3 regions of the Streptomyces sp. V1I1 genome follow, and region 2 is predicted to be linked to each of the others. Evidence: riboswitches for the same ligand, from Rfam matches in the RefSeq annotation. Region 2 holds a riboswitch; each other region holds the start of a gene.
The links. A riboswitch is a leader RNA that binds a small molecule or an ion and turns the genes downstream of it on or off. The one in region 2 is predicted to bind cyclic di-AMP.
Positions count from the first base shown of each region.

Region 1 (7,485 bases), 3.8 Mb from region 2:
TGCGGTCGGCCGTAATGTGGTGGGGTACCTGGGTCTCGGGTTGACGATCCGCTGGCTGACGAATTACCGGGTGGCTGCTGCTGTCAGCACCTTCGTGCCTTTTTTCATCGCGTCGCTCGGTATGCAGGGGCATCGACCGGTGTGGTGGGCATGGGCACTCCATGAAGGCGGCGATCTGTTCTCCGCAGGATGCGCGCTGGGGCTCTTTTGTATGGGAACAGCTTTACTGTTCCGCGCCCCTCTGTTGCGCAGCAGCGAGCAGAACGAGGAGAGTTCCTGACCTCTCAGCTTCCCTGCCCGTGCGGGCGGGATCGCTCAGCCCACGGTGATCACGGGCAGCGGGCCGACCGCACCGGCCGGCATCGGGACCCGGCCGACCGTCGACGGTTCGCCCTGACCCTGCTGACCCCGCATGTGGCGGCGCATGTCGTCGCCTTCGCGCTCAGCATGGTCGGGTCCTTCTTCCCGACCTCGTACATCACGTACAAGACCCACCCGAGCTGGCGAAGGTTTTCCTCTTCCCGCTCACCGACGCCGCGAACTTCGTGGTCACCACGAGCGGCGTCTATCTGCTGGTGGATGGCCACGGGGTGGACGCCGACGTTCGTCGGTGCCCAGGTGACCCCGAAGTCGGGCAGCTCTCCGGTGGTCCGGGCGAGGGCGAGGGCGCGGGCCTCGGCCAGGCGGGCGTCCGCATGTTCCAGGTCCTTCATCCGTCCCGCGATCACCGTAGCCCGCAGGTGCATCACGCCCGTCATGGCTTCGATGCCCGCTGGGCGGCGCGCGTCGAACGCGAGGTGAAGGTCGGCCGGGCCGGGCTGACGGCTGCCGGGTGTATCGCAACTTCCGGCGAATCGTCGGTCGAATCAGTGGCCCAGGCCAGGGAGACTGCCTAACATCGATCACCGCAGGGTCTTGTGCATCGTCGCACAATCACGCCGCACGCCGGGAGGCTCCTTTGCACCGCCGCCGTCGCACCGCGCTCACCGTCTCAGCCGCGCTGCTCGTCGCCGCGCCCCTCCTCGCCGCCTGCGGCAGTGAGGCTCACCCAGGGGCCGCCGCCGTCGTCGGTGGGGAGCGGATCGAGGTGTCCACCGTCCAGGCGAAGGTGAAGGACGTGCGTGCCGCCCAGCAGCGCTCCCCCCAGTCCGCCCAGCTCATCAAGGACAGCGGGCAGCTCAGCCGCGCCAAGCTCTACGACCTGATCGTCGAGCGGGTCGTCCAGCGCGCCGCCGACGACGCCGGGGTCGAGGTCAGCCGCAAGGAGATCCAGGACGGGCGGGCCGCCCTCGTGCAGCAGTCCGGTGGCGAGGAGCAGCTCGCGGCCATGTATCTGCAGCAGCGCGGCGTGGCCCCCGACCAGCTGGGCGACGTCGTACGCCGCGACATCCTGGTCAGCAAGCTCGCCGAAGCCCTCGGCGCGACCAACACCCCCGAGGGCCAGCAGAAGCTGAACCAGGCATTCACCACCGCCGCCAAGGCGCTGGACATCGACGTCAACCCCCGCTTCGGCACCTGGGACGACCGGAAACTCGAGCTCGGCAACTACAAGGCCCCGTGGATCACCCAGGTCAGCAAGGAGCCGGAGCCCGTCGAGGCGGGTGCGTAACGGCGCGAGGTAGGTTCGAGGGGTGACCACAGAAGCACCAGTCGCCCCCGGCCGAATCGTTCTGCTCACCGCAAGCCACCGCGTCGCGCCCGGGCTGCTGTCCTGGCCCGCGTGGCAGACGCTGCACGCCGCCGACCGGGTGCTCTGCGCCGACGGGGCCCACCCCCAGCTGCCGTATCTCCGCGAGGCCGGTGTCGCCGTGGAGATAACGGCCGTCACCGCGCAGGAGCTGGTCGACGCCTGCGCCGGGGGGCGCACCGTCGTGGTCGTCCCCTCCGGCGAGGGCGATACGGCCCTGACCGACGGGCTCGCCCGGCTCGCCGGGTCCGGGCGGGTGCAGATGCCGGACCTGGAGCTGCTCCCCGGCTCGTACGACCTGCCCGGCGCCCGTCTCCTCGACCTCGTCCAGGTCATGGACCGGATCCGCGCCGAGTGCCCCTGGTCGTCGACCCAGACCCACAAGGGCCTCGCCAAATACGGCATCGAGGAGGCGTACGAACTCGTCGAGGCGATCGAGGACGGCGACCGCGACGAGCTGCGCGAGGAGCTCGGCGACGTACTCCTGCAGGTCATCTTCCACGCGCGCATCGCGCAGGAAGGCCGCGATGAGGACGGGGCCGAGGCGTTCTCCATCGACGACGTCGCCGGGACGATCGTCGAGAAGCTCATCCACCGCCACCCGCACGTCTTCGGCGACGAGCACGCCGAGACGCCGGAGGACGTGAAGGAGCACTGGCTCCGCACGAAGGCGATCGAGAAGCAGCGCGACTCCGTGACGGACGGCGTGCCGCTGGGCCAGCCCGGCCTCGCCCTCGCCGCGAAACTCGCGGGCCGGGTCCGTACCGCCGGCCTCGACGTCCCGCTCCCCGCCGGCCCGGGCACCGGCTACGAACTGCTCGCCCTGGCCGTCCGGGCGGAGGAGTCCGGCACCGACCCCGAGGCCGCCCTGCGCGCAGCGGCCCGCGCCTACCGGGACGCGATCCGCGCCGCCGAGGGGCAGGAGTGAGCGCTCAGCCCGAGCTGTTCACCTGGGAGTTCGCCACCGACCCCTACCCCGCCTATGCGTGGCTCCGGGAAAACTCGCCGGTCCACCGGACCACCCTCCCCAGCGGGGTCGAGGCATGGCTGGTGACGCGGTACACCGATGCCAAGCAGGCCCTCGCCGACCAGCGGCTCAGCAAGAATCCCGCGCATCACGACGAGCCCGCCCACGCCAAGGGGAAGACGGGGATCCCCGGCGAGCGCAAGGCCGAGCTGATGACCCATCTGCTGAACATCGACCCGCCGGACCACACCCGGCTGCGGCGGCTGGTGTCGAAGGCGTTCACCCCGCGCCGGGTCGCCGAATTCGCCCCGCGCGTACAGGAGTTGACGGACCGGCTCATTGATGGGTTCGTGGAGAAGGGGGAGGCGGACCTGATTCATGAGTTCGCGTTCCCGCTCCCCATCTATGCCATCTGCGACTTGCTCGGCGTCCCGCGCGAGGACCAGGACGACTTCCGCGACTGGGCCGGGATGATGATCCGCCACGGCGGCGGGCCGCGCGGCGGCGTCGCCCGTTCTGTGAAGAAGATGCGGGGCTATCTCGCGGAGCTGATCCACCGAAAGCGGGAGGAGCCCGGGGACGACCTGATCTCGGGGCTGATCCGGGCCAGCGACCACGGCGAGCACCTCACCGAGAACGAGGCCGCTGCCATGGCCTTCATCCTTCTCTTCGCGGGTTTTGAAACTACCGTGAACTTGATCGGCAATGGGGTATATGCCCTGCTTCGCCATCCGGAACAGCGGGAGCGGCTCCAGACGTCCCTCGCCGCCGGTGAGACCGAGCTGCTGGCCGCCGGTGTCGAAGAACTCCTGCGCTACGACGGGCCCGTGGAACTCGCCACCTGGCGGTTCGCCACCGACGCGCTCGTCGTGGGCGGGCAGCGGATCGCGGCGGGCGATCCCGTACTCGTCGTACTCGCGGCCGCCGACCGGGACCCGGAGCGGTTCGCCGACCCGGACAGCCTCGATCTGTCCCGGCGCGACAATCAGCATCTCGGGTACGGGCACGGCATCCACTACTGCCTCGGCGCGCCCCTCGCGCGTCTTGAGGGGCAGACCGCGCTCGCCACGCTGCTCAGGAGAATGCCGGACTTGCGGCTTGCGGGCGATCCGGCCGATTTGCGGTGGCGTGGGGGTCTCATTATGCGCGGATTGCGCACCCTGCCGGTTGAGTTCACCGCTCGACAGATCTGACGCATTGTCAAGACTGTGACTTTCACGTGATCTCCGCTGCATCGACTTGTGACTCGCGTTCGAATGCGGCTACGTTCACCGTCGTCTCACCAGTCACGTGAAAGGCAACCGCATGCGTTCCGGGAACGGGCGACACCGCCGACCTCGTCAGGCTCCTGCCCTTGTTGTCGCGGCAGGGGTGACGGGATCGGCCATCGCCATCCCCCTTCTCGGCGCCGGTTCGGCCTCCGCCGCCGACGCCTCCGTGTGGGACCGCGTCGCGGAGTGCGAGAGCGGCGGCATGTGGAGCGCCGACCTCGGCAACGGGCACTACGGCGGGCTTCAGTTCTCGCAGGAGACCTGGCAGGACTTCGGCGGTACGGACTACGCGGCCCGCGCCGACCTCGCCAGCCGCTCGCAGCAGATAGCGGTCGCCGAGAAGGTCCTCGACGCGCAGGGCCCCGCGGCGTGGCCCGGCTGCGCGGAACTCGCCGGCCTGAAGAACGACGGCGCCGCGACCGGCGTCGACCCGGGCATCGTGCCGTCGCCCGGGCAGAGCGCCCCGGTCGAGTCGCTCATACCCACGAACCCCTCCGCCGAGCCCACCACGGCGGCGTCTGCCGAGCCGACCGCGGGCCCTGCCGGGTCGGCCGAGCCCGACGAGTCGGCGGGCTCGGACGCGTCGCTCGGCGCCGACAGCGGCAGCGGCAAGCACCGCGGCGAGGCCGCCCCGGAGCAGACCGAGCCGGGCAATACGGACAATGAGCGCGAAGCGGGCCGCCATGCCTCGCGAGGTGACGGTTCGGCACGCGACAATGCGGGCAACCCGGATGAGGCGGGCGAGACGGGCAATGCGGACGCCGCGCCCGGTGAGTACACCGTCCGGCCGGGCGACAGTCTGTGGGTCATCGCCGACGAGCAGAAGCTCTCCGGCGGCTGGACCGCGCTCTATGAGGCGAACCAGCAGACCGTCGGCGCCGACCCCGACCTCATTCTTCCTGGCCAGAGCCTCGATCTGGGCGTGAAGTAGGGGTAATTCGCCGCCAGTTCGAGGTCAGTTTCGCGGGCTTATGTCCGAGTCTGTGCAAGTGAGACAAGGGTCTCTTTGTCCCAACTGCCGTGACTTGCCCGGCGGAACCACTCATTCCGCCCTTCACCTGCGGAAACGGGAGTGACTGGGGCGGCGAGATGGGCGATTTCTCCCCGATGTTCACCTTTGAACATCGGGGAGAGGTGTGTTTACGGTCTGACCGCTCGCCACCGCGGGCACCGCTGACCGTCACGCCGAATCCTGCCGACGGTCGGGGGGAGAGTCGTCGCGCAGAGCGCCGAAGGCAGGAGCGGGGGACCCAAGGTAAGCGCCGGCCCCGGCCGTTGAGAACGACGGCTCCAACCGGCTTGGGGTGAAGCCGCGCGCAGGACGCGCGGCCGGGCAACTCACTTGGCCCGAACCCGACAGCTCACCTCGTAGGCGTCGGTGAGGAGATGTTCCATGCTGTTCTCCAGCAAGGGCAAGCACCGTCGCCCGAACGTTTTCAATCGGACTACGCGTTTCGCCGCCATCGCCGGCGTCACCGGTGCGGCCGTCGCCGCCCCGCTCCTCGGCGCCACCTCGGCGTCCGCCGCGACCACCTCCGAGTGGGACCAGGTCGCCCAGTGCGAGTCCGGCGGCAACTGGTCCATCAACACCGGCAACGGCTACTACGGCGGCCTGCAGTTCTCGCCCTCCACCTGGGCCGCGTACGGCGGCACGCAGTACGCCGCGAGCGCCGACCAGGCCTCCAAGTCCCAGCAGATAGCGGTCGCCGAGAAGGTCCTGGCCGGCCAGGGCAAGGGCGCGTGGCCGAACTGCGGCGTCAACCTGTCCAACGCCGCGAACGACGGCGCCGCCGACGCCGGCACCACGCAGCCGGCGCAGCCGAAGCGTGCCGAGGTTCCCACCACCCGCTCCGAGCGCCCCGCCGCCCCGGCGAAGCCCGACGCGAAGGCCAAGGGCTTCAAGAAGGGCGACGGCGAGTACAAGGTCAAGGCCGGCGACACCCTCGGCAAGATCGCCGAGACCGAGAAGGTCAAGGGCGGCTGGCAGAAGCTGTTCGACCTGAACAAGGACATCATCGACGACGCGGACGTCATCTACCCGGGCCAGCAGCTCCACCTGAGCTGACCCCGCTCCGCCCGAGTCGGCTGACCCGGTTCCCCCGAGTCGGCCGACCCGGCTCCGCCCGAGCTGACCCCCCGGGCCCCAGACCACCCCGGTCCGGCGCGCCATCCCCCGTACGCGCCGGGCCGGGGTTCTGCCTTGTCACTGCCTGTTCATGCCCTTTTCCGTCCCAGCGGGCGGGCACCGGCCGACCGATGCCCCGGAGCCGGTTAGGCTCTTGTCGCAAGGCCAAGGAGACCCCTGCACTGCCCCGCACTGCTTGAGTCCCACTGCTTGCGTCACATTTAGCGTCACATCCCAGAAGGAGATGCTCGTGCCGTCCATCGACGTCGTCGTAGCCCGGGAAATCCTGGACTCCCGAGGCAACCCCACGGTCGAGGTCGAGGTTGGCCTCGACGACGGCAGCACGGGTCGTGCTGCTGTTCCGTCCGGCGCCTCCACCGGTGCGTTCGAGGCTCTTGAGCTCCGCGACGGTGACCAGAACCGCTACCAGGGCAAGGGCGTCGAGAGGGCCGTCCTCGCCGTCATCGAGCAGATCGGCCCGGAACTCGTCGGGTACGACGCCACCGAGCAGCGCCTGATCGACCAGGCGATGTTCGACCTGGACGCCACCCCGGACAAGTCCTCGCTCGGCGCCAACGCGATCCTCGGCGTCTCCCTCGCCGTGGCGCACGCCGCCTCCGAGGCCTCCGACCTGCCGCTCTTCCGCTACCTGGGCGGCCCGAACGCGCACCTGCTGCCCGTTCCGATGATGAACATCCTGAACGGCGGCTCGCACGCCGACTCCAACGTGGACATTCAGGAGTTCATGATCGCCCCGATCGGCGCGGAGTCCTTCTCCGAGGCCCTGCGCTGGGGCGCCGAGGTCTACCACACCCTCAAGAAGGTCCTGAAGCAGAAGGGTCTGTCCACCGGCCTGGGCGACGAGGGCGGCTTCGCGCCGAACCTCGACTCCAACCGCGCCGCGCTGGACCTGATCCTCGAGGCCATCAAGGAAGCCGGCTACGCCCCCGGCAAGGACATCGCGCTCGCGCTCGACGTCGCCGCGTCCGAGTTCTACAAGGACGGCTCGTACGAGTTCGAGGGCAAGTCCCGCTCGGCCGCCGAGATGACGGAGTACTACGAGGAGCTCGTCGCGGCGTACCCGCTCGTCTCCATCGAGGACCCGCTGTTCGAGGACGACTGGGCCGGCTGGAAGGTCCTCACCGACAAGCTGGGCACCAAGGTCCAGATCGTCGGCGACGACCTCTTCGTCACCAATCCGGAGCGCCTCGCCCGCGGCATCGACGACGGCGCCGCGAACGCCCTGCTCGTCAAGGTCAACCAGATCGGTTCGCTGACCGAGACCCTGGACGCCGTCGAGCTCGCCCAGCGCAGCGGCTTCAAGTGCATGATGTCTCACCGCTCCGGCGAGACCGAGGACGTCACCATCGCCGACCTGGCCGTCGCCACCAACTGCGGCCAGATCAAGACCGGCGCCCCGGCCCGCTCCGAGCGC
Region 1 covers NZ_JAUSZH010000001.1:4,889,242-4,896,726, forward strand. The annotation lists gene QFZ67_RS23065 (hypothetical protein) at 1-280, shown strand, start outside; partial or broken gene QFZ67_RS23070 (GtrA family protein) at 409-581, shown strand; gene QFZ67_RS23075 (SurA N-terminal domain-containing protein) at 959-1,609, shown strand; gene QFZ67_RS23080 (nucleoside triphosphate pyrophosphohydrolase) at 1,632-2,615, shown strand; gene QFZ67_RS23085 (cytochrome P450) at 2,612-3,847, shown strand; gene QFZ67_RS23090 (transglycosylase family protein) at 3,960-4,856, shown strand; cyclic di-AMP (ydaO/yuaA leader) riboswitch at 5,143-5,315, shown strand; gene QFZ67_RS23095 (transglycosylase family protein) at 5,319-5,990, shown strand; gene eno (phosphopyruvate hydratase) at 6,301-7,485, shown strand, end outside.
Region 1: linked by a shared signal. The riboswitch ahead of QFZ67_RS23095 (transglycosylase family protein) and the one ahead of QFZ67_RS05400 (M23 family metallopeptidase) in region 2 are both predicted to bind cyclic di-AMP.

Region 2 (7,485 bases):
GTCAACGTGCCGTCGCTGCACCAGCCGAATTGGTTCCACCTCCCCGGCGCCACTCGGGACGCGGGTGATTCGCGCGAGACGCACGCTGCCGCCCTTGAGTACGTCGACCGGCACATCGGGCGTCTCTTCGCCGCCGCGAGCAGCCGCCGCCGCTGCTTCGCGATTGTCTGTTCCGACCATGGCACGGCGTACGGGGACGACGGCTTCACCGGCCACCGGCTCGGCCACGACGTGGTCTGGACGGTTCCCTACGCCCACTTCTTCCTCGAGGCCGCAGCATGAGCAGCATTCCCCGGAGCGGCGCACCCCGCCCGTACCAGAGTTATGTCTACGCCTATCCGCACAAGACGGCCTACCGGCCCTTCCCGGAGGGCGGACGGCCCGCGCTGCGCGAGCGCTGGGCGGGGGAACGCAAGGACGCGCTCGCCCTCTATCTCCACATACCGTTCTGCGAGGTCCGCTGCGGTTTCTGCAATCTCTTCACGCGGATCGGCGCTCCCGACGAGCTCACCACGCGCTATCTCGACGCGCTCGACCGCCAGGCGACCGCGGTGCGCGACGCCCTCGGGGACGCCGAGCCGGTACGTTTCGCCGCGGCGGCGTTCGGGGGCGGCACCCCCACCTTCCTCACAGCCGGGGAACTGGACCGGCTCTGCGACATCGCCGAGAAGCGCATGGGCGCCGATCTGCGCGCTGTCCCGCTCTCCGTCGAGACGTCCCCCGCCACCGCGACCGCCGACCGGCTCACCGTCCTCGCCGACCGGGGCGCCACCCGGCTCAGCATCGGCGTGCAGAGCTTCGTCGACGAGGAGGCCAGGGCGGCCGTACGCCCGCAGCGCCGCGCCGATGTCGAGTCGGCCCTGGCCCGGATCCGCGACGCCCGCATCCCCGTCCTCAACATCGATCTCATATACGGCATAGACGGCCAGACCGAGCACACCTGGCGACGGTCACTGGACGCGGCGCTCGCCTGGCAGCCCGAGGAGCTGTATCTCTACCCCCTGTATGTGCGGCCGCTGACCGGTCTGGGCCGTGCCGGCGAGGCCGGCGATCAGGCGTGGGACGCCCAGCGGCTGCTCCTGTACCGCAAGGGCCGCGACCATCTGCTCTCGCACGGCTACGAGCAGGTGTCGATGCGGATGTTCCGCCGCACGGACGCTCCACCGCAGGGCGCGGACGACTACGCCTGCCAGACCGACGGCATGATCGGTCTCGGCTGCGGCGCCCGCTCCTACACCTCGACCCTGCACTACTCCTTCGACTACGCCGTCGACATGCGCGAGATACGCGGCATCATCGACACCTACACGGCGACCGAGGACTTCAGCCGTGCCGAAGTGGGGCGCGAGGTCGACGAGGGCGAGGCGCGCCGCCGCCATCTCCTCCAGTCGCTCCTCCAGGCCGAAGGCATGGAAGTGGCCGGATACCGTGAGCGGTTCGGCCGCCACCCGGTCGAGGACTTCCGGTTCGAGCTCGACCGCTTCGCCGCCCTCGGCTGGCTCGACGAGAACGCTGGGCCCGACCGGCTGAGGCTGACCGCCGAGGGTCTGGCCTACTCCGACGCCGTGGGCCCGGAGCTCTTCTCCCCCGCCGTGCGCGCCGACATGGCCGCGTACGAACTCAAGTGAGGCTGAGCCGTGGACCTGACGATCCTCTACCGGGGCCCGCTGGCCTCCTGCGACTACGACTGCCCGTACTGCCCCTTCGCCAAGCGGCACGACAGCTCCGAGCAACTGCGTGCCGACCGCTCCGCGCTCGAACGCTTCGCCGCCTGGGCGTCCGAGCAGACGGACGACCAGCTGTCGATTCTGTTCACGCCGTGGGGCGAGGGTCTGGTCCGCTCCTGGTACCGCCGCACCCTCACCGAGCTTTCCCGGCTGCCGCACATCCGCCGGGTCGCCATCCAGACGAACCTCAGCTGCCGCACCGGCTGGGTCGCGGACGCCGATCTCGACGCCCTCGCGCTCTGGTGCACGTACCACCCGGGCCAGACTCCGTACGACCGCTTCCTCGGCAAGTGCCGTGACCTGTCCGGGCGCGGGGTCCGGTTCAGCGTCGGGGTCGTCGGCTTCCCCGGGCATTTGGCCCAGGCCCGCCGCCTGCGCGCCGATCTGCCCTCGCCCGTCTACCTCTGGGTGAACGCGGCCGAGGGACGCAGCTACACCGACGCCGAGGCCGCCGAGTGGACGGACATCGACCCGTTCTTCCCGTACAGCCGCGATCCGCACCGCTCGGCAGGGCTCCCGTGCCGGACGGGCGAATCGGTGATCTCGGTAGACGGTGACGGCACGGTGCGGCGCTGCCACTTCGTGCGGGACGAGCTGGGCAATCTCTACGACGGCTCCTACCGGCGGGCGCTGCGCCCGCGCGGCTGTCCGTCGGCCGTCTGCGACTGCCATATCGGCTATGTCCATCTGGAGGCGCTGCCGCTGTACGACGTGTTCGCGGGCGGTGTCCTGGAGCGGATCCCGGCCGTGCCCGCCGCTACTCAGCCGTCGTGCGGAGCGGGAAAGCCGATCCCCGTCAGCCTCACAGCACCTCGGCGCGCAGCCGGTGCATAGCGGCCGTGCCGCGGTCGGGGTCGCGGGCGCCGCGCACCCCGCCCCGCTGCCGTCACAGGGGCAGCAGGTTCGGGCGCTTGGCCTCGACGTGGTCGCCGGAGCTCTCGCCGCGCAGCCGTCGGCCGATCCACGGCACCAGGTGCTCGCGCGCCCAGTGGATGTCGTCACGGCGCACTTCGAGCGGGCCGCGCGGCGGCTGGGGCGGCCACGGCTGGTCGGGGTCGGCGGGCACATCGAGTCCGAGTACCTGGGCGGCGCGCAGCGCGACCCGGGTGTGTCCCTCGGGCGACAGATGCAGCCGGTCGGTGTCCCAGGCCCGCCTGTCCTGGACCGACTTGAGCGACCAGAGGTCGAGCACGGGGCAGTCGTAGCGGTCGGCAATGGCCCGTACATGCGCGGTGTACGTGGCGATCTTGCCGCGCAGATGGCGCAGCACCGGCACCCCGCGCGTGTCGAATCCGGTGGTCACCATGACCGTGCCGATCGCGCTCGTGAGGTCGGCGACGGCGCGCTCGAAGCGCTCGGCCACGTCGTCGGGGTCGGTGCCAGGCCGGATGATGTCGTTGCCGCCGGCGCAGAACGTCACCAGATCCGGGGCGAGTTCCTTCGCCCTCGGCACCTGCTCCTCGACGATCTGGTCGAGGAGACGCCCGCGTACGGCGAGGTTCGCGTACCTGAAGGTGTGCTCCGGCGTCCGGTCGTCGAGCAGGACCGCGAACCGGTCCGCCCAGCCGACGTACATCCCGGTCGGACCCGGGTCTCCGACGCCTTCGGTGAAGCTGTCACCGATAGCCGCGTACGACCCGAATGCACCCTTTTTCCCTGTTCTCGAATCGTCTGCCACGAGGCCACATCTTTCCCTTACGGATGTGACCTACGCGACCGTAAGGAAGGGTTGACGAGGGGTGATCTTTGCCACCGGTCAAGTTTCGTCCAACCCGGAATACGCCGACTCCCCCGCGCCGCCGGACGGGGGGAGTCGAGAACGGTGTGCTGTCTGTGCCTCAGATGGAGACGCCGTACTGGCGCAGGTACGCCAGCGGGTCGACGTCCGAGCCGTAGCTCGGGCCGGTGCGGATCTCGAAGTGCAGGTGCGGGCCGCTGGAGTTGCCGGTGGAACCGGAGAGGCCGATCTGCTGGCCGCCGCTCACGCTCTGGCCGGCGGATACGGCGAGCGAGGAGAGGTGGGCGTACTGCGAGTAGGTGCCGTCGCTGTGCTGGATGACGACCTCGTTGCCGTACGCGCCGCCCCAGCCGGCGGAGACGACGGTGCCCGCGCCGACGGCCTTGACGGTGGTGCCGGAAGAGGCCGCGAAGTCGACACCGGTGTGGTAGCCGCTGGACCACATGGCGCCGGTCATGCGGTAGGGGGTGGTGACGTTCGCGCCGTCGACGGGGGCGGTGAAGCCGGAGCTGCTGATCTGCGAGGCGCTCGCGGAGTCGCCGGAGGAGGACTGCGCGGAGGAGTCCGAGCCGGAGTCGGAGGAGCCCTTGGACTTCGACTTGGCCTTCGACTCGGCCTTCGACTCGGCCTTGGACTCGGACCGGTCCTGGCTCTCCTGGCGCGGCTGCGCCTTCTCCGGAGCCTTCGCCTTCGACTTCGCGCCGAGGGTCAGCTTGAGGCCCGGGTGGATCAGCGACGGGTTGTCGCCGACCTGCTCACGGTTGTCCTCGTACAGCTTCTTCCAGCCGCCGCGCACATCGTGCTCCTTGGCGATCTTGGCCAGGTAGTCACCGGAGACGACGGAGTACGTGGTGGGGACGGCGGCCGGCTTGGCTGCCGCCGGGGCCGCGGCGGCGGTCACTGCCGTAGCGGGCGCCACGGCGGGAGCGGCCTTGCCCGCCGCGTGGGCGCCGGTGGCACCCATCAGCGGAAGCGCGATGGCGGCGCCACCCGTGCCGGCGGCGACGAAGCCGCGCGTGATCGGGCTGGTCTTGGGACGGCGGTGCTTACCCTTTGCGGGCATGGCGCATTCCTCTCCGGCGCCTACGAGGTGAGCTGTCGGGTTCGGGCTGGAGATGCCCGGCCGCGCAAATGCGCGACTTAACCCCGAGCCGTCCGGAACTCCGGAATGGCGAACTACCTGGGTCCCCCGCTCCTGCCACGCGTGGGTGGATTTTTCGAATTCCGGTCGGCGGCAGGATTAGGCGGTCCGTCCGGATTGACGGGAACGTAAGCGAGACGGACGGGCGGGTACAAGCCATCACTTTCCCGGGCCAATGATCCGTGCGATATCGCCGCAGAATTCCGGTTACGCTCCGTAAAATGTGGATCTCGACCGGATCTCAACTACCCTTCCGGCAACGGAGTTCGGCTCCGACGGACCACCACACACCGTCACGGATATGATCCTGCTCACGGGCCGGACCCCATCTCCCCTGTATACGGGGCACGTTATGCCGAACGGGCCAATTCGGACAGAAGCGTCATTTAATGACGATCGACCGATCACTCTCACTTGCCCCCTATTCCTGCCAGCATCGCAGGAATTCTTCCGCGAACCGCCACCCCCGCTCGGCGACTAGCCCCCCTCCTCTACCGCAAAACTGGACAAAATGCCGTCGTCGACGATCGACGGGGTCTCCGAAGGGTGGAGCCGGTCCGCGGAGGCCACGGGGGCGTCGTAGCGAAGGACGCCGCGATCGCGCCGAACCGGAGGTGCCCGCGGCGCGCGGGATGAGTGCAGGACGAAGATCCTGAATTCGGTGTCGCCGAAGGCGAAAATCGGTTCCTCGAAATCCGCGGCAGGCTTGAGCCGGAGCAGTCGCCGAAATTCGTTGCAGCGGGCTACGGAGGTAAGCCGCGCCCCGGCGAGTCGAATCAGCGGCGGCGCAGCCGGATCACGGTGGCGTCCATGTCGCCCTTGAGCCCGGGGTGCAATCCGTGGTGCAGGAGTACGGCCCCCCGGTGTACGGCGCCGGTGTCCAGGCACTCGTAGGCGGCTGCCGGGTCGAGGCCGCGCAGCCTGAGCCTGGGCGGCTGCTCGCCGTAGTGCTGTGCCTGGAGCCAGGCGAGGACAACGCTCTCGTCGCCGCGTACGTACTGCACGGCGCTCAGCCCGCCCTCGGGCGCCCGCAGCCGATGCAGCTCGCCGTGCTGCACCAGCGGCCTGATCTTCTTGTACAGGTCCACCCAGCCGCGTGCCTCGGCGAGTTCCTCATCGGTCCACTCGGTGAGGTCGCCGCCGACCCCGAGAACACCGGCCATCGCGCTGACGAAGCGGAAGCGGAGCGTGCTGAACCGGCCGTTGAGCTGGACGTTGGGGCTGTCGGTGACCCAGGCCGCCATGACCCGAGCCGGGTGCAGCTGGGTGAAGCCCTGCTGGATGGCGAGGCGGTCCAGCGGATCGGTGTTGTCGGAGGTCCACACCTGGTCGGTGCGGGAGAGGATGCCGAGGTCGATCCGGCCGCCGCCGCCCGAGCACGACTCGAAGGCGACGGACGGATGCGCGGCCCGCAGCCGGTCAAGGAGTGCGTACAGCGCGTGCACATGCTCGACCCACAGCTTCTGCGGGTACTCCTCGCCGGGCCAGCCGGCGTCCGTGAAGCAGCGGTTGAAGTCCCACTTCACATAGTCGATGGGCGCGCTGCTGAGCAGCGTGTCCAACTGCTCCCAGAGATAGGCCTGTACGTCCTCGCGCGCGAGGTTCAGCACGAGCTGGTTGCGGAATTCGGTCCTGGCGCGGCCCGGGTGGTGCTGCACCCAGTCGGGGTGCGCGCGGTAGAGGTCGCTGTCTGCGTTGACCATCTCCGGCTCGACCCAGATGCCGAACTGCATTCCCAGCGCGTGCACTTCGTCGGCGAGCGGCCCCAGCCCCTTCGGGAAGCGCTCGGCGTTGGGCGTCCAGTCGCCGAGCCCGGCGCGGTCGCTGGTGCGCTGCCCGAACCACGCGTCGTCCACCACGAACAGCTCGACGCCCATGGCCGCGGCCCGCTGCGCGAGCGCCCGCTGCTGCTCCTCGGAGATGTCGAAACCGGTCGCTTCCCAGGAGTTGTAAAGGACGGGCCGCTCGGTCGCCGCGTCGGGGATGACATGCGCCAGCTGCCAGGCGTGCCAGGCCCGGCTGGCCCCGCCGAATCCGCCGTCGGTCCACAGCCCGGCGAAGACGGGCGAGGTGTACGACTGCCCGGGCGCGAGCCGCAGCAGTCCCGATTCGTCGTAGCCCGCGCCGCCGGTGATCTGCACGAGACCGTCGGGCAGCTGCTGTACGGAGATCCGCCAGGACCCGGACCAGCCGAGGGCACAGGCGTACACCTCGCCTCGCTCCTCCGTGGCCCCCTCCGCGTCCAGCGCGACCCACGGCAGATGCTGGTGCCCGGTGTGGCCGCGACGGCTGCCGATCACCTTCTCGCCGTACGTCAGCTCCGACCGTACGAGCAGCGACTCGGCGGCCCAGCGGCCGTGCAGCTGGCTGAGCCGCCAGCGGTCGCGCTGCGGCAGCGTCCAGGCGGCGGCGTCGGCCCGCAGCAGCTCCAGGTCGGGGCCGTCGCCCTCGTGGGCGACGGTGACCCAGCGCTCGATGATGTCCGCGTCGTCGCGCATCCGGTGGTGCAGGGTGAGGCCGAGGCCGTGTACGGCATCGGTGAAGCGGAGCCGCAGTTCGTCGCCGTCCACCGCGTGACCGGCGAAGGTCCACTCCGTGCCGCGTACTTCTGGCGTACGGACGGAGAGCGCCGGGCGTACGAAGCGGGGTCCGCCCTCGACCGGGTACTCCTCGTGCCCGTCGAGCTGCGACTCGAAGGGCCAGTAGGGCGGCAGTACCCGGTCCGCGAGCGCCTCCGCGTCGGCGCCGGAAATCCGGGAGCCCCAATGGAGATGCAGCAGTTCGTCGTCGTCCGTGAGGTGCAGCGCATAACTGCTCGTGGGTCCGGAGAGAACCCACGTACGCCCCTTGCCAACGCTCTCGATCATCCCGACCCCTCA
Region 2 covers NZ_JAUSZH010000001.1:1,078,839-1,086,323, forward strand. The annotation lists gene QFZ67_RS05380 (STM4013/SEN3800 family hydrolase) at 1-282, shown strand, start outside; gene QFZ67_RS05385 (STM4012 family radical SAM protein) at 279-1,628, shown strand; gene QFZ67_RS05390 (STM4011 family radical SAM protein) at 1,638-2,561, shown strand; gene QFZ67_RS05395 (SGNH/GDSL hydrolase family protein) at 2,614-3,405, opposite strand; gene QFZ67_RS05400 (M23 family metallopeptidase) at 3,566-4,528, opposite strand; cyclic di-AMP (ydaO/yuaA leader) riboswitch at 4,533-4,686, opposite strand; gene QFZ67_RS05405 (alpha-galactosidase) at 5,383-7,473, opposite strand.

Region 3 (7,485 bases), 3.3 Mb from region 2:
ATGGCACAGACGCTGGCCTGGCCGGGTTCCTGGCGGATCGCCCGCAGGCACTGGCGGTACGGGGCGGGGGAGCTGCACCGCTCGCTTTCGAGGCGGGCGTTCGCGACGGCGGTGCGGAGGCTGCTCCCGGTGGTGACTGAGGACGATCTGCGCCCGGCCCCCGCGGGGGTGCGGGCACAGGCGGTGCTGCGGGACGGGACACTGGTGGACGACTTCCTGATCCGCGAGGCCCCGCGGACGGTGCATGTGCTGAACGCGCCGTCCCCCGCGGCGACGGCGTCGCTGCCGATCGGCCGCGAGGTGGCGCGCAGGGCCCTGACCGCGCTGACGGGCGGCAGCCTGGCCCAGTCGCGCCGCTAGCCCCGCGCGGGCCCTGCCGCTCGACGCTTGATTTCAAGGCGCCCGGTAATTTCAAAGCGTCCGGCGTTGGCGGACAAAGCGTCCGGTCGTTGTCGGACAAAGCCGACTGCCGGGCGGCCCCGGACCCACCCCCACGCCCCCGTAGAATTGACGCCACTGTGTCTGAGCTCCGAAACCACACCCCCGACGGCCCCCCGGCCCCCATCCGCGCCAACCGCGAGCCCCGCTTTCCCGGCGGGCCCGTCGCCGATCCCGCCGGGTCGCACCATGAGCGGCGTATCCGCAGCTTCCAGCCCCGGCGGAGCCGGGTGACCGCCGGGCAGGGCGATGCGCTTCAGCGGCTGTGGCCCGTCTGGGGCCTCGACATCGACGGGCATCGCGTCCTCGACCTCGAGGAGATGTTCGGCGGGCTGCCCGTAGTCCTGGAGATCGGGTTCGGGATGGGCGAGGCCACCGCGCAGATGGCCGCCGCGGACCCCGGCACCGGGATTCTCGCCGTCGACGTCCACACCCCCGGCCAGGGCAACCTCCTCGGTCTCGCAGAGCGGAACGGACTGTCCAACATCCGGGTGGCCAACGGCGACGCGATCATCCTCCTGCGGGAGATGCTCCCGCCCCGCTCGCTCGACGGGCTGCGTGTCTTCTTCCCCGACCCCTGGCCCAAGAAGCGGCACCACAAGCGGCGGCTGATCCAGCGCGAGTTCCTCTCCCTCGCCGCCACCTGCATGAAGCCCGGCGCGATCCTGCACTGCGCGACCGACTGGGAGCCGTACGCCGTGCAGATGCTCGAGGTGCTCTCCGCGCACCCGGACTTCGAGAACACCCAGGAGGACGGCGGCTACGCCCCGCGCCCCGCCTTCCGCCCGCTCACCCGATTCGAAGGACAGGGCCTGGACAAGGGTCACAAGGTGCACGACCTGCTGTTCCGCCGCCCGTTGGGGCCCGCGTAACCCTGAGTAGCATCCCGGACACCGTCGCCAGTTGTCAGTGACCCTCGTTAGGGTCATTGGGTGTCCGAGTCGCCCCCGCAGGAACCCGCACCGCATCCGGCGGTCCCGGCGTTCGAGCAGCAGCACCTCGCCGAGCTGCTCGCCGCTGTGCCGGAGCGTGCCCGCTGGCGCTACAAACCGCGCCGCGCCTCCCAGCTCTGGCGCAACAGGGCGGTACGGGCGGGGGCGCTGATCACCCTCCTCGCCCTCTCCGGCCTCGTCATCCTCGCGCTCGTACGCGAACAGACCGGCACCCAGGGCTTCCTGGTCGGTCTCGGCCTCGCGACCCTTCCCGTCCCGCTCCTCGCCGCGGCCTTCCGCTGGCTGGACCGGGTCGAGCCGGGTCCCTGGAAGAACCTTCTGTTCGCCTTCGCCTGGGGCGCCTTCGCCGCCGCCCTCGTCGCGATCATCGCGAACACCTTCGCGACCCGCTGGATAGCCACCGCCACCGCCGATCCGGCGAGCGCGGACACGCTCGGCGCGACGGTGATCGCCCCGATCGTCGAGGAGAGCGCGAAGGCCACGGCGATCCTGCTGATCTTCATCTTCCGCAGACGGGACTTCACCGGGATCGTCGACGGCGTGGTCGTGGCCGGTTTCACCGCGACCGGCTTCGCCTTCACCGAGAACATCCTCTACCTGGGCAGCGCCTTCGGCGAGGACCAGGAGATAGGCACATCGGGGTTCGCCTCGGTGACCGCGGCGACCTTCTTCGTACGCGTCGTCATGTCGCCGTTCGCGCACCCGCTCTTCACCGTGCTGACCGGCATCGGCTTCGGGATCGCCGCGCTCGCCGCCCAGCGCCAGCGCATCCGCCGGATCGCGCTGCCGCTGCTCGGCCTCGCCCTCGCCATGGGCATGCACGCCCTGTGGAACGGCTCGTCGTCGCTCTTCGGCCCGTGGGGCTTCTACGCCGTGTACGGAGCGTTCATGGTCCCTGTCTTCGGGCTGCTGACCTGGCTGACGGTCTGGACCCGGCAGCGCGAACTGCGCACGATATCCACCGAGCTGCCCGCGTACGCCGCGGCCGGCTGGCTGACCGCCGCCGAGCCGCGCGCGCTCTCCTCGATGCGGGCGCGCACGATGGCCCGCGACGTCGCCCGGCGTGCGCACGGACCGGCCGCCGCACACGCGGTGTCGGAGTACCAGCGGTTCGCGACGTCCCTGGCCTTTCTGCGCCACCGGGCCCACCGCGGCGCGGCGGGCCCGGACTTCGCGGAGCGCGAGCAGGAGCTGCTGCACCACCTGTGGCAGCGCAAGGACGTCGCCGGTCCCGCGCTGACGTACGCGGCACGGGCGACGGGCCGGGTGTGGACGCCGCCGCCGTACCGCGACTACGGCGGCTACAACCCGTACCGCGGCTAGCTCGCCGACGCCGCGGTCAGCTCGGCCAGCTCGTCGGCCGTCAGCTCCAGCTCGGCGACCGCGGTCAGCGCGGGCAGCTGCTCGACCGTGCGGGCCGAGGCGATCGGCGCGACGACTGTCGGCTGCGCGGCCAGCCAGGCGAGCGCGACGGTCGCGACCTGCGCGCCACGGGCCCGGGCGACCTTGTCGAGCGCGGCGAGGACCGCCAAACCCCGCCCGGTCTCCAGATGCTTGCCGGCGCCCGCGGCCCGTGCGCTGTCCACCGGCACACCCGGCCGGTACTTGCCGGTGAGGAAGCCGGAGGCGAGCGCGGAGTAGGGGACGGCGGCGAGCCCGGCACGGGCGGCGGTGTCCCGCAGCCCGCCTTCGTACGTGTCGCGGGAGACGAGGTTGTAGTGCGGTTGCAGCGCGACATAACGGGCGAGCCCCTCGCGCTCCGAGAAGTCCAGGGACGCCTGGAGCCGCTCGGCGCTGAGGTTGGAGGCGGCGATGGCACGGACCTTGCCGTCCTGCACCAGCTGGTCGAGGGCGGTGATGATCTCCTCGACGGGGACCCTCGGGTCGTCGAAGTGCGTGTAGTACAGGTCGATGTAGTCGGTACGCAGCCGCTTCAGGGATTCCTCGGCCGCGGCCCTGATGGTAGTGGCGGAGAGCCCCCGGTACTGAGGGTGCGCGCCGACCTTGGTCGCGACGACGACGTCGGAACGGTTGCCGCGCGCGGCGAGCCAGTTGCCGATGACGGTCTCGGACTCGCCGCCCTCGTGGCCCGGCGCCCAGGAGGAGTACGCGTCGGCAGTGTCGACGAAGTTGCCGCCGACGGCGGCGTACGCGTCGAGCACGGCGAAGGACTGCGCCTGGTCGGCGGTCCAGCCGAAGACATTGCCGCCGAGGGCGAGCGGGGAGACGGCGATGTCGGACGAACCGAGGGTCCGAAGAGAAGTCATGGGTTGATCAACGACCGTGGTGGCGCGCGCTATTCCGGTCCACGCGCTCTTCCGGTCCACGCGCTCTTCCGGTCCACGCGCTCTTCCGGTCCACGCGCTCTTCCGGTCCACGCGCTCTTCCGGTCTACGCGCTCTTCCGGTCTACGGTCTACGCGCTGTACCGGCAGCTCTGGCGTCGGGGGGTGTGCGCCAGAGCTGCCGGGGACTGTGGCGCACGATCAGATGCTGAGACCCTTGCCACGCAGCCATGCCATCGGGTCGAGCCCCGACCCGCCCGGCGTGTGGACCTCCAGGTGCAGGTGCGGGCCCGTCACATTGCCCGTCGCGCCGACGCGGCCGATCGTCTCGCCCGTCGTCACCTTCTGGCCGGCGCTGACCGAGATCGAGGACTGGTGGGCGTACCAGACCTCCGTGCCGTCTTCGAGCTCCAGCACCGTGCGGTAGCCGTAAGAGCCGGACCAGCCCGCCGACTTGACGGTGCCGCTGTGCACCGCCTTGATCGGCGTGCCCGTCGGAGCCGCGAAGTCCAGGCCGGTGTGGTAGCCCGAGGACCACATGGAGCCGGACTCGCCGAACGTGGAGGTGATCGTGTACGAGGAGGTGGGCAGGGCGTAGCTTTTCGCGAGCTGGGCCAGCCGCTCGGCCTCCGCCTTGGCCGCCGCGGCCTTCTCGGCCGCGAGCTTCTCGGCCTCGGCCTTGGCCTCCGCCGCGGTCTGCTGCTTCGCGGCCTCCGCCGCGGCCTTCTCGGCCGCGAGCTTCTCCGCGGCCGCCTTCGCCTCGGCGTCCGCCTCCGCCTGCTGCTGCTCGGCCTGCTGGAGAATGCGGGCGCGCAGCGCCTCACCGGCGCCGGCCGCCCTGTCGACTCCGGCCTCGGTGCCGGAGTCCGTGGCGAGGCTCATCGCCGTGAGCGGGGCCGCGTTCACGTTCCCCGCGTCGGCGTCCGACGCGTCGTCGGACATCAGGGAGCCCACGCCCGGCAGGGACTTGGCGTCGGGCAGGTTGTCCGCGATCGAGTCGGGGAGCGATATGGAGACCGGCGGCTTCGCCTGCGCGGTGGCCATGCCGCCCGCGCCTACCGCGGCGATCACGCCGACGCCGAGCACCGTGGAGCTGCGGGCGAGCCCGCCGCGCTGCTTCATGACGCGGTGCCGGCCGCGCACCGGACGGACGGAGTCCTCGGTGGGGTTCCATTCCTCCCATGCCCGCTCCGCCGGTTCGTCGCCGAAGAATTCAGTTTCCAGGGTTCCGAAGGGTGCTTCGGGGGCAGGCTTGTTGGACGCCACGGAGGCGTGCTCCTTTCCTTCCTTCTCGCCTACCGGGTTAGCTGACGGGTTCGGAGCAGGAAGGTCTCCTACGAGCGCCTCGACCGCGGAAAGAGCGGCAAAAGGTGCCCGATTCACCCCAATTGGTGGTTCCCCGGTTCCCTTGCGGGATTCGGCGCGTGCGCACGGTGCCGTCTCTAGCGACGACTGGGACGACCGCGCTGCGTTATCGAACGTTAATAGACTCCGGGGTCGTATTCCAAGCTGTTCCGACTGATCATTAACGACTTTGACAGGGACTTACCAGGACACAAACGGCCGGAGTCGGGCGACTTGATCTACTCTCGGACCAGGACCTTCATCTGACAGTGCTTCAAATGTTATGCGGAGGGGTGTGCTTCGACTACGCACGGTGCCGGGTCCTGCGTCGGACGCGTCGGGCACGTGGCCGCGTCCTGCGTCGGGCCCATCGCCGCGCGATGGGCCTTCACTTGCTCCGGCGCTCCGAACCTGCAAGGGCTCTGACCACCGGCACGATCCTGCGGCGGTCCGGCTGCCCCTCGGTGGGGCGGCTGACCGCCAGCAGCGCCATGTCGTCCGTGGCCCCACCGCGCGTATGCCGTCGTACGTCGTCGACGAGCACGTCCAGCAGCTCCTCGGGCCCTGGAAAGAGCCGGCCCGCAAGCCGCTCGCCGGGGTCGTAGAAGACGCCGCTCGCGTCGCGCGCCTCGGAGAGACCGTCCGTGTAGAGGAGCAACGTGGCCCCGGGGGGCAGCGGATGCGCATCCGACCGGTCCGGCCACGCCCCCAGTTCGCCCATTCCGAGCGGCAGCGCGGCCTGGGTCGGCTCCAGGATGTCCACGTCCCCGTCGGCGTACAGCACCAGCGGTTCCGGATGGCCCCGGTTCACTACCCGCAAGACGCCCTCGCCGTGCGGGATCTCGGCGAGCACGGCGGTGGTGAACCCCTCGACCGCGTCCAGTTCGTCCCGCCGCGTGCCCTCACGCGCCAGCGCCCGCTCAAGACGCGCGGCGACCCCTTCGAGCGAACCCTCCTGCTCGGCAGCCTCCCGGAACGCCCCGAGGATCACGGCCACCGTTTCGACCGCCTCCAGCCCCTTGCCCCGTACGTCTCCGACCACCAGCCGCACCCCGAAGGGCGTGTCCTGTACGGCGAAGAGGTCGCCGCCGATGAAGGCGTCGGCCTGCGCCGCCTCGTACCGCGCGGCGATGTGCAGCCCGGCGATCCGGGCTGCGGGGGCGGGCAGCACGGCGCGCTGGGCGGCCTCGGCGATCACCCGGGCGGAGGCGAGGCGCTCACGGCTGAGTCTTACGAGGCGGTTGATGAGCAGGGCGAGCCCGGCGACGGTGAGCACGGTGAACAGCTCGGTGAACGACGTGACCTCGGACACGGTCTCGTTGTAGTAGCGCAGACCGAGCACGGACAGGGTCGCCGCGATGCCGGTCAGCAGGGTGGCGATCCAGGAGGAGAAGGGCGCGGCGATCAGCGGGGCGGCCGCGAAGAACGGCACGGCCGTGAATCTGGGCGGGGTGAAGTAGTCGAAGACAAGACCGCCGACGATCATCAGCGTGGGCAGCACACGGACGATACGAGGAGCGCTGTAGCCGCCGGCCTGCTGTCGGTGCCCCACCTGTGATCTCCTGCCCGTCCGCCTGGCTGCGGACGGTACCGCGCCCTTCCCAGGCTGGCCGTAGCCGCGCCGGGCGGCGACTCACCATCGGCCAACCGGGCGACGCGGGCGTGAGCGAGGAGACGACAAGTGAGGGGATACGGCAGTGGCCCGGCACTCTCATCGAGTGCCGGGCCACTGCCTTCAGTAGCGGGGACAGGATTTGAACCTGCGACCTCTGGGTTATGAGCCCAGCGAGCTACCGAGCTGCTCCACCCCGCGTCGGTGAACACAACCTTACGCCATCCGGAGCAAGATCAACTCCATTTTATGAGACGCCTGCTCTGAAGCCGCTCCCGAGCCGCTCCGGAGCGGCTCGGGAGCCCCTCCAGAGGGATGTGTCGCCCAGCTGGGCAGCGGCCTGGGCGCGCTGTTTCAGCGGCGGCGCAGGCGGAGTGCGGTGAGCGCGCCGCCGGTCGCGATCAGGACCGCGGCGGTGATCGCCGCGTACCAGGTGGAGCTGGACGCTCCGGTACTGGCGATGGCCCCGGTGGTGGTGACGGCGTCGTTCGCGGCGGCCGCCGCCGAGGTAGTGGCGGAGGCGGGCGGGGTCCCGGACGGCTCGCGCCGTCCGTCTCGCCGACCAGTCACGGCTGGAAGTCCACCGGCTTGTCCGCGGAGTTCTTCACCGTGAAGGAGAAGGTCTCGCTCGCGCCGCCGCGGGTCAGCGGCCCGCCCGGCGCCGGGGCGCCCAGCTCTATGGTGAGCGGCTTGCCGGAGCCCACCGGGGTGGCGTAGGCGGCGGCGGTGAGCGGGACAGGGTGGCGGTGGCGGTGGCGGTGGCGGTGATCGCGGCTGCGGCGGCAAGGCGAGCGGACCTGGTGGACTCCCCCCAAGGAATCGACTAGGGCCGAACTGCCGCTGGATGGGCGACA
Region 3 covers NZ_JAUSZH010000001.1:4,352,892-4,360,376, reverse strand. The annotation lists gene lhgO (L-2-hydroxyglutarate oxidase) at 1-360, shown strand, start outside; gene trmB (tRNA (guanosine(46)-N7)-methyltransferase TrmB) at 519-1,310, shown strand; gene QFZ67_RS20575 (PrsW family intramembrane metalloprotease) at 1,371-2,714, shown strand; gene QFZ67_RS20570 (aldo/keto reductase) at 2,711-3,658, opposite strand; gene QFZ67_RS20565 (M23 family metallopeptidase) at 3,877-4,941, opposite strand; cyclic di-AMP (ydaO/yuaA leader) riboswitch at 4,953-5,108, opposite strand; gene QFZ67_RS20560 (PP2C family protein-serine/threonine phosphatase) at 5,408-6,571, opposite strand; tRNA gene QFZ67_RS20555 (tRNA-Met) at 6,759-6,832, opposite strand; gene QFZ67_RS20550 (hypothetical protein) at 6,986-7,201, opposite strand; gene QFZ67_RS20545 (hypothetical protein) at 7,198-7,446, opposite strand.
Region 3: linked by a shared signal. The riboswitch ahead of QFZ67_RS20565 (M23 family metallopeptidase) and the one ahead of QFZ67_RS05400 (M23 family metallopeptidase) in region 2 are both predicted to bind cyclic di-AMP.